DNA from 3 places in the Shewanella sp. SM23 genome. Region 2 is predicted to be linked to each of the others. Evidence: predicted binding sites of a transcription regulator. Region 2 holds the regulator's gene; each other region holds the start of a gene.
The links. Region 2 encodes sigma-54, which starts transcription at its own class of promoters, with help from an activator protein. Its sites were predicted from a motif close to GTTGGCACGNNNNTNGNNT; they were not measured.

Region 1 (4,218 bases), on a different contig from region 2:
AAATTGCTGTGACTTATCGCGATAGAGCGTCTGACCAACCCATGTCTGAAAGCCCTGAAATAGTCAAAACCATAGAGATGGTAGTGAGTGAGACCAGCATACATAAGTAGCGTGTAAATGCCATTATGGATCTACGCAGGCTTATGCTAAGTTGTTTTTCGGTCAGTGGGTGATGTTTGCTTCAATAGCAAGCGTTAGCAGGTAATAGGTCAGCATAAGATTTCGACAAGGAGAGTGTCATGCAAGTTAGCAAAATCACTGGGAAATTTGATGTTAAGCTCACTCCTGATAGCCCCTATGCTACTGGTATTGGTGGTGTGACGTTAGGACGTATGGGCTTAGATAAAACCTTTTATGGTGAGCTTGAGGGTCGCAGCAAAGGGGAAATGCTCAGTGCTATGACGTCAGTCAAGGGCTCAGCTGGCTATGTGGCCATTGAACAAGTGGTTGGTAATTTGTGCGGTAAGCAGGGCAGTTTTGTATTACAACATTTTGGCATTATGACCGATGGACAAAATCGTCTGATCTTAGAAGTGATACCCCATTCTGGGGCGGGGGAGTTGCTGGGGTTAACTGGCACTATGACCATCAATATTGAGAATGGCCAACATTTTTATGCATTCCAGTTTGGCTTTGAAGCTTAGTTTGACTTTGAAGCTTAGTTTGGCTTTGAAGCTTGAGTAACGCCTGCGTTTTAGCTCAGTTTTCTGTAACTCTTCTCCTTTATGATCATTCGAGTCATCTTAATTCACTCCTCTTAATTTAAGTGAGTAAGTCTTTTCGATTGAGTCTGAAAATGGACATAAAAAAACCAGCTGAGGCTGGTTTTTTTGATTCTTTTTTCATAAAGCACTATCGAACCTTGAGTCTAGATCGGCGTGCTGTTACTTAAAATACGTTTAATTTAAAAAATGCCGTTGTCGCGAGAGTTAAGACACTTTTTTAACAACTTTAATTTTATCAACGACCTTTTTCACATCGTCGGTATTTTCGGCAATTTTCAGTGCTAGTTGACGTTCGGCATCGCTGGCAACTTCACCTTTCAATGTCACTATGCCATTGGCAACATCCACATTAATTTGGGTGCCGGATACGTCAGTTGAAAACAGTAAACGCGTTTTGATGACAGTGGCAACTTTAGAGTCAGTTAAGGTGGCAACAACTTCACTGGTGCCTTCTTTTTCATTCATCACAGTGAGTTGGTTATCGACATCTTTCACCCCATCTAAGCTCTTGATGAGCTCTGTGGCGAGGGCTTTATCCACACTGCTTTCCACTTTACCTGTTAACGTCACTTTACCATCTTTGACATCTGTAATGATGTCGAAGGAATTGAGATTCGTGTTGAGCAGTAAAGTGGTTTCTGCTTTTCCATCGATCCACGCATCCTTGGTTCCGCCTTTCCAATCTTGGGCGGCGGCCACATTTAAACTGATTGAACCGACAAGTAAAGCCACTAGTACTGATGCTGTTGTAGTTTTCATAATCATATCCTCCGTTGTTTTCTCGAAGCTAGGTAATGCGCCAATCGTGCCAATGTTTTTAAAATTATGATTTTTAATGGTTTAATTGTTTTTTCTGGCGTTTTTATACCTTGGCATTTTCCTTTAGGTCGGTCTTTTTTACCGACAAAATGTAATTTTTTCTGGCATGCTGAGCCATTATTCGAGTATAAAAAACCGCACTCATCAGTGCGGTATTATGTCTGTAGTAAAAGTGGAGGGGAGTCGGTTAAATATGGCTCACTTAGCGACAGGGAATTAATGGTGATTGAGCGATCCCGTACCGTCGTAACTCATTTGCAGCCAAGCGGCGCCCTCTGCAAGTTGGTTTGCAAGTTGTGGCTGATGCGCTTGCCTTACTGCTTGTTTTATTTGGATTAGCACTTGCTGCTCTATGTCGACAAGGGCGGTCATAGCCTGCGAAATTTGGCACTGTTGCAGCAATTCTGTTGCTTGAGTATAAGTGACGGGCACGGTGTGACTTAGGCCATTAATTGGCTCGTCAGCCAAACGTCTCAGCTGTTCAAACCGAGTTAACATTCGTTGGTGGATGTTAGCTTTGGCGGAAAAAACACGCTTAAGATTATAGTCTTCGACATACCTCCTCGCTTGGTTGTAAAATGTGAGTCCTTCTTGATTCAGCTTGATGATTTCATCTATCAACATGATATCGGCGCGGATATCAGTCTGATGTTGCACAACATTAGACTTCATTATGGGCCTCCTAATGCCAGTGTTCGACATAGATTGTTTAACTGCTTGGGTAAACTGATTTTGTTTCGTTCAGCTACCATGCATATTCTGTTCTCGTTTTTAATGATATTTTAACAGGCTGATTTTTAGACTGATATTCTCCGTTCATCGAGATATCATCTTAGAACATCGGCAACTATTACCGTTGCTGTTGTTAAAATTTCATGGCTGACATACAGTAGTTTTTCATACAGGGAGTAGATACGCATGGCTCGACTGACACTTTTTTATCACTTGCAGGATGTTAGCGCCGAGCAAGCAATCATCGAACTTGCTGGCGCTGCTGACTTTAATAAGCTACGCAGTGTCGATGATTTGCCTTGGATAGAGCAGCTAGGGGCAAATCACGTCGATGTTGCCATTATTGAGTTATCCAGTCTTAGTCGAGAAGATTACCTTGTGCTGCTGGATAATGCGGCCATGTCAAATATTGAGTTTATTTTTCTCTCCGACGGTCAGCCAAACCCCAATCTTGATCAGTTAATGTCTCATTTTGCTGGTTACCATTTTCGCAAACCTTACGATATGCCCCTAATTAGCGAAATTTTTGCTGATTTTGCACAGTATTTAGCATCATCGCCTAATCGACTGCATCCTTTTGCTAGCGAGCTAGACCAATACGGTTTGCTTGTTGGGTCATCAGCTCCTATGCACAAGCTATATCGTACAATTCGTCGCGTCTCTGCGACAGGCAGTAATGTGCTTATTATTGGGGAAAGTGGGGTCGGGAAAGAACTGGTTGCTAATACCATACATCTTGCCAGCCCTAGGGTAAACGAGCCTTTTATTGCAATTAACTGTGGTGCATTAAGCCCTGAATTGGTCGACAGTGAGCTGTTTGGTCATGTCAAAGGCGCATTTACGGGGGCGAATCGCGATCACAAAGGCGTATTTGAACAGGCTGAAGGCGGGACCTTGTTTCTCGATGAAGTCACCGAAATGCCGATTGATCATCAAGTGAAGTTACTCAGAGTGTTGGAAAATAGCGAGTATCGTCCTGTGGGGGGTGACAAAGTGCAACGTGCAAACGTACGTATTGTGGCAGCGACTAACCGTGATCCCATAGTGGCGATAGAGGCTGGGTTATTTCGAGAAGATTTGTACTTTCGTTTGGCTCAGTTTCCCATTCGCGTTCCGCCCTTACGGGAACGTGGCGAGGATATTATTGGGCTTGCGCAGCATTTTCTTGCCTATCGTAACGTGGCCGAAAAGCAGAATAAGAGCTTAGCTGAAGACTGTATTCAGATGATTGCTAAGTACCCTTGGTCTGGTAATGTGCGCGAATTAAAACATGCTATTGAGCGAGCCTATATTCTGGCCGATCAGGATATTTTACCCAGCCATTTACAGCTACCTCAGACGAATGAAGTGGGTTTATGTGGTGGTGAACAAGTTGTTATCCCCCAAGGCATGCGCTTAGATGATTTAGAGAGAATCGCTATTTATCAAGCACTAGAAACCACTCAGGGTAATAAAACGGATACCGCCGAACAACTGGGGATCAGCGTTAAAACCCTCTACAACAAGCTCAGCAAGTACGAGCAGCAAGTCGAGACCGGTGAAACGACTGCTGAATAAACATTAATTATCAAATTAATATTGAAACAGAGCTAAACTTTATACTCTTTTTTTTGTAAATAATAACTCCTATTCTACAGCCCTTAAACAGAAAAAGCGGAGATAGAATATGAAACACTTATTAACAACAGCATTATGGCTTTCTTTGACAGCCAGTAGTTTTGTGAACGCCACCCCAGCAGTAGGAAGTCTTGAAACAGTCGCTGAATTGCCAATACGACCTGGCAATGTCAGCGTCACTGCACAAGGTCGGATTTTTGCCACAGTACATCCATTTGATACACCATCAGGTTTGCAATTGATTGAAGTTAATCGTGAGACCAACGCTTATAAAGCTTGGCCTTCAATGGATTTGCAAAAAACATCGGCAGCCAATACTGCTCAA
Region 2 (4,218 bases):
TCAACGAATCAAACTTTCTTTACTCAACCTGTTTATCTTGTTTATCCAGACCAAGGTAAAGCACAATGGCAGCTCAGGGCAGATCAGGGCAAGCTAAACAAGGAAACTGGCAAGGTTGTATTAGAAAATAATGTTATTATCGATGCCATTAGCCCAGAAGAACCGATTCAGACCTTGTCCACCAGTTATCTGGAACTCGATCTCAACACTATGATAATGACCTCTGACCGTACCATTTACGTCACAGGGAAAGATTTTAATATTCAAGGCCAAGGCCTTTATGCCGACCTCAACGCGCAAGAAGTGCAATTGACCAGTCAGGTAGTAGGAACATATGAAGCAAAATAACGTATTACTTGCCAGCCTAATGCTAATTATGAGCATGAGTGCTTTCGCGAAAGTCGGCGACTTAAAGCAAGAAGTCAAAATTAAAGCTGTGAGCCAAACTGCGGATATCAAAAACAACCAGATCATCTTCTTTGGTCCAGTGGAAGTTACCCAAGGCTCAATAAAAATCCAAGCAAATGAACTGCGTGCATTTTCCGCTGAAGGTGAAAATAGCAAAACTTTGGTCGCCACAGGCAACCCTGCTACGTATAGCCAAATATTAGACGATGGCCGTCCTGCATCGGCGAGCGCGAAAGAAATTCGTTACGATATGGCGAGCCGCACCTTAACACTGAAAGGTATGGCGTCATTAGATCAAGCAGGTAGCCAAGTTACAGGCAATTTAATCCGCTATAACATGATTCAACAGAAATTGATGGCCGAGAGTACTGGCAGTGGTGACGATCGCGTGATCACTATTATTCAGCCTGAAAACTATCAAGATGATGCTAAATCAGACGCTCCGGCGGATAAACCTGTAAAAAAGCAGGACTCTAAATGACCCAAATCACCTTAAGAGCACAAAATCTGGCGAAAAGTTACAAGAGTCGCCAAGTGGTTAAAGACGTCAGTCTGACGGTAAAAACCGGTCAAGTCGTTGGCCTACTCGGTCCAAACGGTGCAGGTAAAACCACGACATTTTACATGGTTGTCGGGCTAGTGAAGAGCGATAAGGGACATATCTTTATCGACGATGATGATTTAACCGCAGATCCTATGCATCTGCGTGCCCGCAAAGGCATAGGTTACTTACCGCAAGAAGCCAGTATCTTTCGTAAGCTAACTGTTCATGACAACATCATGGCCGTACTGCAAACTCGTAAAGAACTTAAAAACGAAGAACGAGAAGAAGAACTAGAACATCTGCTCGAAGAGTTTCATATCACCCACATCCGTGACAGCCAAGGCATGTCATTGTCGGGTGGCGAACGTCGCCGCGTCGAAATTGCGCGGGCTTTAGCCGCTAATCCTAAGTTCATTTTGCTCGATGAACCGTTTGCCGGCGTCGATCCTATTTCGGTTATCGACATCAAGAAGATTATCGAACAACTCAAAAGTCGCGGCCTTGGCGTACTGATCACAGACCATAATGTCCGCGAGACATTAGATGTATGTGAACATGCTTATATTGTGAGTCACGGAAACCTTATTGCCGAAGGAACTCCAGCAGAGATCTTAGACAATCAGCAAGTTAGGGCTGTGTACTTAGGTGAACAATTCAGGCTATAGTTAATCGAGCGAAGCCAATGGAGGCAATTTATACCGCCATTGGGCTTCACTCAAGATAATAATAAGCGACCTCATCCAACAATAATAACGTAGGGATCAGCGGTAACATGAAAGCGTCACTCCAGCTCAAACTGGGTCAACAGTTAACCATGACGCCACAATTACAACAGGCCATACGTCTGTTGCAACTGTCGTCATTAGAACTGCAGCAAGAGATCCAGCAAGCATTAGATTCTAATCCCCTTCTCGAGCTGGAAGAGGATCAATTCGACGCCACTAAAACCCCTGTAAACCAAACGCTATCCGATACGGATTTCAGTGAATCTAGCACTCTGCCACCAGAAAAAGACAGCTCCACCATAGACACGGCAGAGTCGCTAACCAAAGAATCCATGCCCGATGAGCTCCCCATGGACACCACATGGGATGAAGTGTTTACCGCCTCCCCAAACTCAGGCCCCGGCGGCAGTCGTGAAGACGATATGCCCTTCCAAGGCGAGACCAGTGAAGGTTTGTACGAACACTTAGAATGGCAAAAAAACCTCACGCCGTTTTCTGAAACCGATTTAGCCATTGCCACCGCCATTATTGATGCCATCGACGATCAAGGCTATCTCACCCAAAGTACTGACGAAATCCTCGAAGCCATGGGCAATTCGGAGGTCGAGCTTGACGAAGTCGAAGCCGTACTCAAGCGCATTCAGCATTTTGATCCCATAGGCGTTGCCGCCCGCGATTTAAGTGAATGCCTGCTAATCCAACTGTCGCATTTCGCCGCTGATACTCCCAACCTAGAAAACGCCCGTATGCTGATCAAAGATCATTTAGATCTGATCGCCGCCCGTGATTTTAGGTTATTGATGCGTAAGACTAAATTAAAAGAAGATGAATTAAGGGATGGTATAGCACTTATCCAAACTCTCAATCCTCGCCCAGGTTTGTTGATCACGCCCAATAATGACGAATACGTTATCCCAGATGTGTCTGTGTCGAAGAAAAATGGCCGCTGGGTCGTTGAGCTTAATCCTGACTGCATGCCAAAAATCAATGTAAATCAACATTATGCTTCTATGGCACGCAGTACCAAAAACCAAGCCGATAGCCAATTTATTCGCGGCCATCTGCAAGAGGCTAAATGGTTTATTAAGAGCTTAGAAAGCCGTAACGACACTTTGCTTAAAGTTGCTAATTGCATAGTGCAATATCAGCAAGGTTTCTTTGAGTACGGTGAAGAAGCCATGAAACCTATGGTGCTTAACGATATTGCCGAAGCGGTAGAAATGCATGAGTCCACCATCTCACGGGTCACAACTCAAAAATACATGCATACCCCTAAGGGACTTTTTGAACTAAAATACTTCTTCTCTAGCCACGTCGGTACTGACGATGGTGGTGAGTGCTCATCCACAGCAATCAGAGCCTTTATAAAGAAACTGGTGGCAGCGGAAAACCAGAAAAAACCATTAAGCGATAGTAAGATGGCTCAACTTCTGGCAGAACAAGGGATCAACGTAGCCCGCAGAACCATTGCGAAGTACCGAGAGGCTATGCTTATTCCACCTTCTAATCAGCGTAAAAGTTTATAACCTACAGTGGATATCGGAGGACGTTTCTATGCAAATAAACCTAAGTGGGCACCATATCGAAATTACCGAATCGTTACGTGCATATGTAGAAGAAAAGTTTTCAAAACTTGAACGCCATTTCGAACAGATCAATAATGTGCACGTTGTGCTCAATGTTGAGAAAATGCAACAGATTGCCGAAGCGAGAATAAACCTCATAGGTGGTGAAGTTTTTGCTACTTCAGAGCATGCTGACATGTATGCCGCTATAGACGCCCTGATTGACAAGCTTGACCGTCAGGTTATTAAACACAAAGAGAAGTTAACAAAACACTAATAATGGAACTTTGTACCATACTGCGGCCGGAGTGCACTACCTGCGCCACTCCGGGCAGCAAGAAAAAGGTACTGGAACTCATCAGCGACTTAGTCGCTGCCCAGTACCCGACCCTCTCATCTCAAGAGATATTCGAAAGCCTAGTGGCGCGCGAAAAGATGGGGAGCACAGGTATAGGTAACGGCATCGCCATTCCACATGGTCGACTAGCCGATATAGATCAGCCCATTGCCATACTAATTAAGTGTGAAGAGCCGATAGCATTTGATGCTATCGATAAGCAACCTGTTGATATTTTATTTGCACTACTGGTGCCTGCAGACCAATGTCAGCAGCACTTAAGTACCTTGTCTTGCATGGCCGAAAAGCTGAGCGACAAGCAAATATTAAAGCAATTACGCAAGACGCATGATGAAACGGAACTCTATCAGGTAATCACTGGATGAAACTGGTCATAGTGTCGGGCCGCTCAGGCTCAGGCAAATCTGTCGCCCTTAGGGTACTCGAAGATCTCGGCTATTATTGTGTCGATAACCTTCCCTTGCCATTGATTGGCAGTTTGCTTGAGCAACTCAAAGGCAGTAACGATCTCGTCGCCATCAGTGTCGACGTGCGTAACATGCCTGAGCAGGATAAGGTCTTAGTGAAACAACTCGCTAGCCTACCTCCAGATACTGAGTTAACGAGCTTCTTCCTTAA
Region 3 (4,218 bases), on a different contig from region 2:
CCCGTTGCGTTAGAGATCAATACGCCGTTAGCGCGTTGACCGATATCGCCACCTTTGTGCGGACCGTAATGGTCGAATGAGTGATAAATTAGACCAGTACCAGAAGTCGCAGTCATAAACTCAGTTTGGAAACCGATTAAACCACGGCTTGGGATGATGAAGTCGATACGTACACGACCTTTACCATCAAGCTGCATGTCTTTCATTTCAGCTTTACGGGTACCTAATTTCTCGATTACTGTGCCTTGATCTTCTTCTTCAACGTCAACAGTCAAGGTTTCAAATGGTTCACACAGTTCACCGTCGATAGTTTTCAGAATAACTTCTGGACGTGATACGGCTAACTCGTAACCTTCACGACGCATGTTTTCAATCAAGATTGATAAATGCAATTCACCACGACCAGATACACGGAAGCGATCTGGACTTTCTGTTTCTTCAACACGCAGTGCCACGTTGTGGACTAATTCTGTTTGCAGACGCTCCAGAATGTTACGTGAAGTCACATACTTACCTTCTTTACCTGCAAAAGGTGAAGTATTAACTTGGAAAGTCATGGTCAGAGTAGGTTCATCAACAGTCAAAGGTGGCATAGCTTCTACTGCACCAACGGCACAGATAGTGTCAGAAATTTTCAGCTCGCCTAAACCAGTGATAGCAACGATGTCGCCAGCGTTAGCAATTTCAACTTCAGTACGGTCTAGACCCATGTAACCTAATACTTGGCCCATTTTACCGTTACGAGTTTTGCCATCAGCGCCAATAATAGTCACTTGTTGGTTAGTTTTAACGCTACCACGCTTGATGCGGCCGATACCGATAACACCCACGTATGAGTTGTAGTCGATTTGCGAAATTTGCATCTGGAACGCGCCTTCGGCGTCAGCATCTGGGAAAGATACTTTTTCAACGATAGTTTGGAACAGCGGCGTCATATCATCGCTCGCTACATCCGGATCTAAAGTTGCAAAACCGTTTAACGCAGAAGCGTAAACGATCGGGAAATCTAACTGCTCGTCAGTTGCACCTAAGTTATCGAACAGGTCGAATACTTGGTCAATAACCCAATCTGGGCGTGCACCTGGACGGTCAATTTTGTTGATAACAACGATTGGCTTTAAGCCTTGAGCAAACGCTTTCTTCGTTACGAAGCGAGTTTGTGGCATTGGACCGTCAACGGCATCAACTAGCAATAATACTGAGTCAACCATAGACAGAACACGCTCAACCTCACCACCGAAATCGGCGTGGCCTGGGGTATCAACGATGTTAATACGGTAGTCGTTCCACTTGATGGCAGTATTCTTTGCCAGAATCGTGATCCCACGTTCCTTTTCAAGATCGTTGGAGTCCATCACCCGCTCAGTGGCTTCTCCTCGGGTTGCAAGGGTGCCTGACTGTGACAGCAACTTGTCTACCAGGGTCGTTTTGCCATGGTCAACGTGTGCAATAATGGCGATGTTACGTAAATTCTCTAGCACGGATAAACCTCTTACCATCAAACAAAAATAGGGATATTTCAGTAATTCGTTATGGTGATCTAGCTCGATCTACCACAATAAAAAGCGTGCCATTCTACTCCAGAGCGGCCTTGGCGCACAGGATTATTTTTGAACACTTATAAAACAATCCGCCAATCCTTGGGTAATTTCCGCCAATCATCCACTGAGTGAAATCCTCTGTAGCCAGAGTTAACGCTCTGTTTAATTGCCATATTCATAGGAAAAATCTGAGTTAAGCAGCTGAATTTGCTATTTTTCGTATTCAATGTTAGCCCTGCTAATGTCGATTTAAGCATCAGCAAAATCGACTTAGGTACAGAGAAATTACCACGTGAACACACTGCAATAAATTCTGCGGCACACTTAATCTAACGTTCATGTTGGCGTTTACACCCGATGACATTAAGACTCACTTCATTGTCACGGGATACCTTTCTTACGCATCACTGATTTCACTTGGCCTGTGAACAGCAAAGACATTTCGCACATGAGAACGAACTCTTTCCTAATAATATGATAATAAACCACTATTGGATTGATAATGCGTGGCATAGTTGGACAGACTAGCGTGGTTTTATGACAATTATGCGGCGGTTATGCGGTGGTAAATAGTCCCGTTCTGTGCTGCAAGTATGTGCAAGCTTCACAGAGGCAGTACTTACTGAGACTGTGAAAGCCAAAGCGTTATTGCCATCTCAGTGCCATATAAGCGGTGCATGTTATCGCTGTGCATCCCAGCTTAAGGTTTGCATGAATCAATTCAGTGCGCACCAAAATGGAGTAATGCACCAAAATGCCACAGACAAAAGCACCATTATGGTGCACACGCGAATCCAATTAAGTGCAACAAAGATTTTAAATCATGTTAATCAGTAAGTTAAATTATTGGCATGGATATCGCTTTATAGCTCGTAAGTTTGGCTCAAGATAAATCACTTGAGTTAAAAGATTATAGAAGGGGCATCCCTTTACCCTACCGGAGGCTTGAGAATGTCAGTTGAATCAGTTTTAAAGCAACTTGAAGAATTAGAAGTTAAGTTCGTTGATTTACGTTTTACCGACACTAAAGGTAAAGAGCAGCACGTATCTATTCCTTCTCATCAGGTAGATGCTGATTTCTTCGAAGACGGCAAAATGTTTGACGGTTCTTCTATCGCAGGTTGGAAGGGCATTAACGAATCAGACATGGTACTGATGCCAGATCCAACGACATTCGTACTGGATCCTTTCACCGAAGAAACCACAGCGCTGATCCGTTGTGACATTCTTGAACCAGGTACCATGACAGGTTACGACCGTGACCCACGCTCAATTGCTAAAAAAGCAGAAGCTTACCTGATCTCTACTGGTATCGCTGATACTGTATTGATTGGACCAGAACCAGAATTCTTCCTATTTGACGATGTCCGTTTCGGTACTGACATGTCAGGTTGTTTCGTTAAGATCGACGCTAAAGAAGCGGCTTGGAACTCAGGCACTAGCTACGAAGGCGGCAACACAGGTCACCGTCCATTTGTTAAAGGCGGTTACTTCCCAGTTGCACCGGTTGACTCATCACAAGATCTACGTAGCGCTATGTGTTTAGTGCTCGAAGAAATGGGCCAAGTGGTTGAAGCGCATCACCACGAAGTGGCGACTGCAGGTCAAAACGAAATCGCAACTCGCTTCAACACCTTGACTAAGAAAGCGGATGAAATCCAAATTCTGAAGTACGTAGTGCACAACATGGCACACGCTTACGGTAAGACGGCGACTTTCATGCCTAAACCCATCGTTGGTGACAACGGTAGCGGCATGCACGTTCACCAATCTCTGGCGAAAGACGGTGTTAACTTGTTCGCTGGCGACAAATACGCAGGTTTAAGTGAAACGGCTCTGTACTACATAGGTGGTATCATCAAGCACGCTCGCGCGCTGAACGCTTTCACTAACCCAAGCACTAACTCTTACAAGCGTTTAGTGCCACACTTTGAAGCACCTGTTATGTTGGCCTACTCTGCCCGTAACCGCTCTGCATCAATCCGTATTCCAGTGGTACCAAGCCCTAAAGGCCGTCGTATCGAAGCACGTTTCCCAGATCCACATGCAAACCCATACTTAGGTTTCGCAGCGCTGCTGATGGCGGGTCTTGACGGTATCCAAAACAAGATCCACCCAGGCGAAGCAATGGACAAAGATCTGTACGATCTGCCTCCAGAAGAAGCGGCTGAAATCCCACAAGTGGCAACGTCATTAGAAAACGCCCTTGAAAATCTGCAAGCTGACCATGAGTTCCTGACTAAAGGCGGCGTGTTCAGTGAAGATTTCATCCAATCTTATATCGTACTGAAAACAGCAGAAGCTGAGCGCGTAGCACGTACAACTCACCCACTTGAGTTTGAAATGTACTACAGCCTGTAATGGCTAGCGCTATACAACCAGCTCGCTTTATGTAATTGATACAGAAAATATAAAAGCCTCGATAGCAACGCTATCGGGGCTTTTTGTATTTTGAAGGTATATACAACTTTTATTCTGATTCAATCATCGCGTTGTTCTCTAAATAGGCATCATCGCCAACCACTCTTTTATCATTCAGAGAAGGCACGCCAGACACCGCGACAACAGCAACAATAGAGATAGATGGTTAAAAACCGATCTAAACTAAACATGGATGCAGCAGAAAAACCACCTATATAGTCGGAAGTTAACTACCGCGCCATTATTGTTAAGTGTC

Region 1: the regulator sigma-54 is predicted to act here: its motif matches at 1,520-1,538, upstream of L5L98_RS00110 (BON domain-containing protein).
Region 3: the regulator sigma-54 is predicted to act here: its motif matches at 2,387-2,405, upstream of glnA (glutamate--ammonia ligase).

Annotation. Positions count from the first base shown of each region.
Region 1 is NZ_JAKKRM010000001.1:24,705-28,922, forward strand. Features, by position in the region: gene L5L98_RS00100 (hypothetical protein) at 1-110, shown strand, start outside; gene L5L98_RS00105 (DUF3224 domain-containing protein) at 240-644, shown strand; gene L5L98_RS00110 (BON domain-containing protein) at 930-1,484, opposite strand; gene L5L98_RS00115 (hypothetical protein) at 1,761-2,216, opposite strand; gene L5L98_RS00120 (sigma-54 interaction domain-containing protein) at 2,463-3,833, shown strand; gene L5L98_RS00125 (major royal jelly family protein) at 3,943-4,218, shown strand, end outside.
Region 2 is NZ_JAKKRM010000019.1:80,142-84,359, forward strand. Features, by position in the region: gene lptC (LPS export ABC transporter periplasmic protein LptC) at 1-348, shown strand, start outside; gene lptA (lipopolysaccharide transport periplasmic protein LptA) at 335-889, shown strand; gene lptB (LPS export ABC transporter ATP-binding protein) at 886-1,617, shown strand; gene L5L98_RS18900 (RNA polymerase factor sigma-54) at 1,725-3,203, shown strand; gene hpf (ribosome hibernation promoting factor) at 3,232-3,519, shown strand; gene ptsN (PTS IIA-like nitrogen regulatory protein PtsN) at 3,522-3,965, shown strand; gene rapZ (RNase adapter RapZ) at 3,962-4,218, shown strand, end outside.
Region 3 is NZ_JAKKRM010000007.1:144,934-149,151, forward strand. Features, by position in the region: gene typA (translational GTPase TypA) at 1-1,481, opposite strand, end outside; gene glnA (glutamate--ammonia ligase) at 2,493-3,902, shown strand.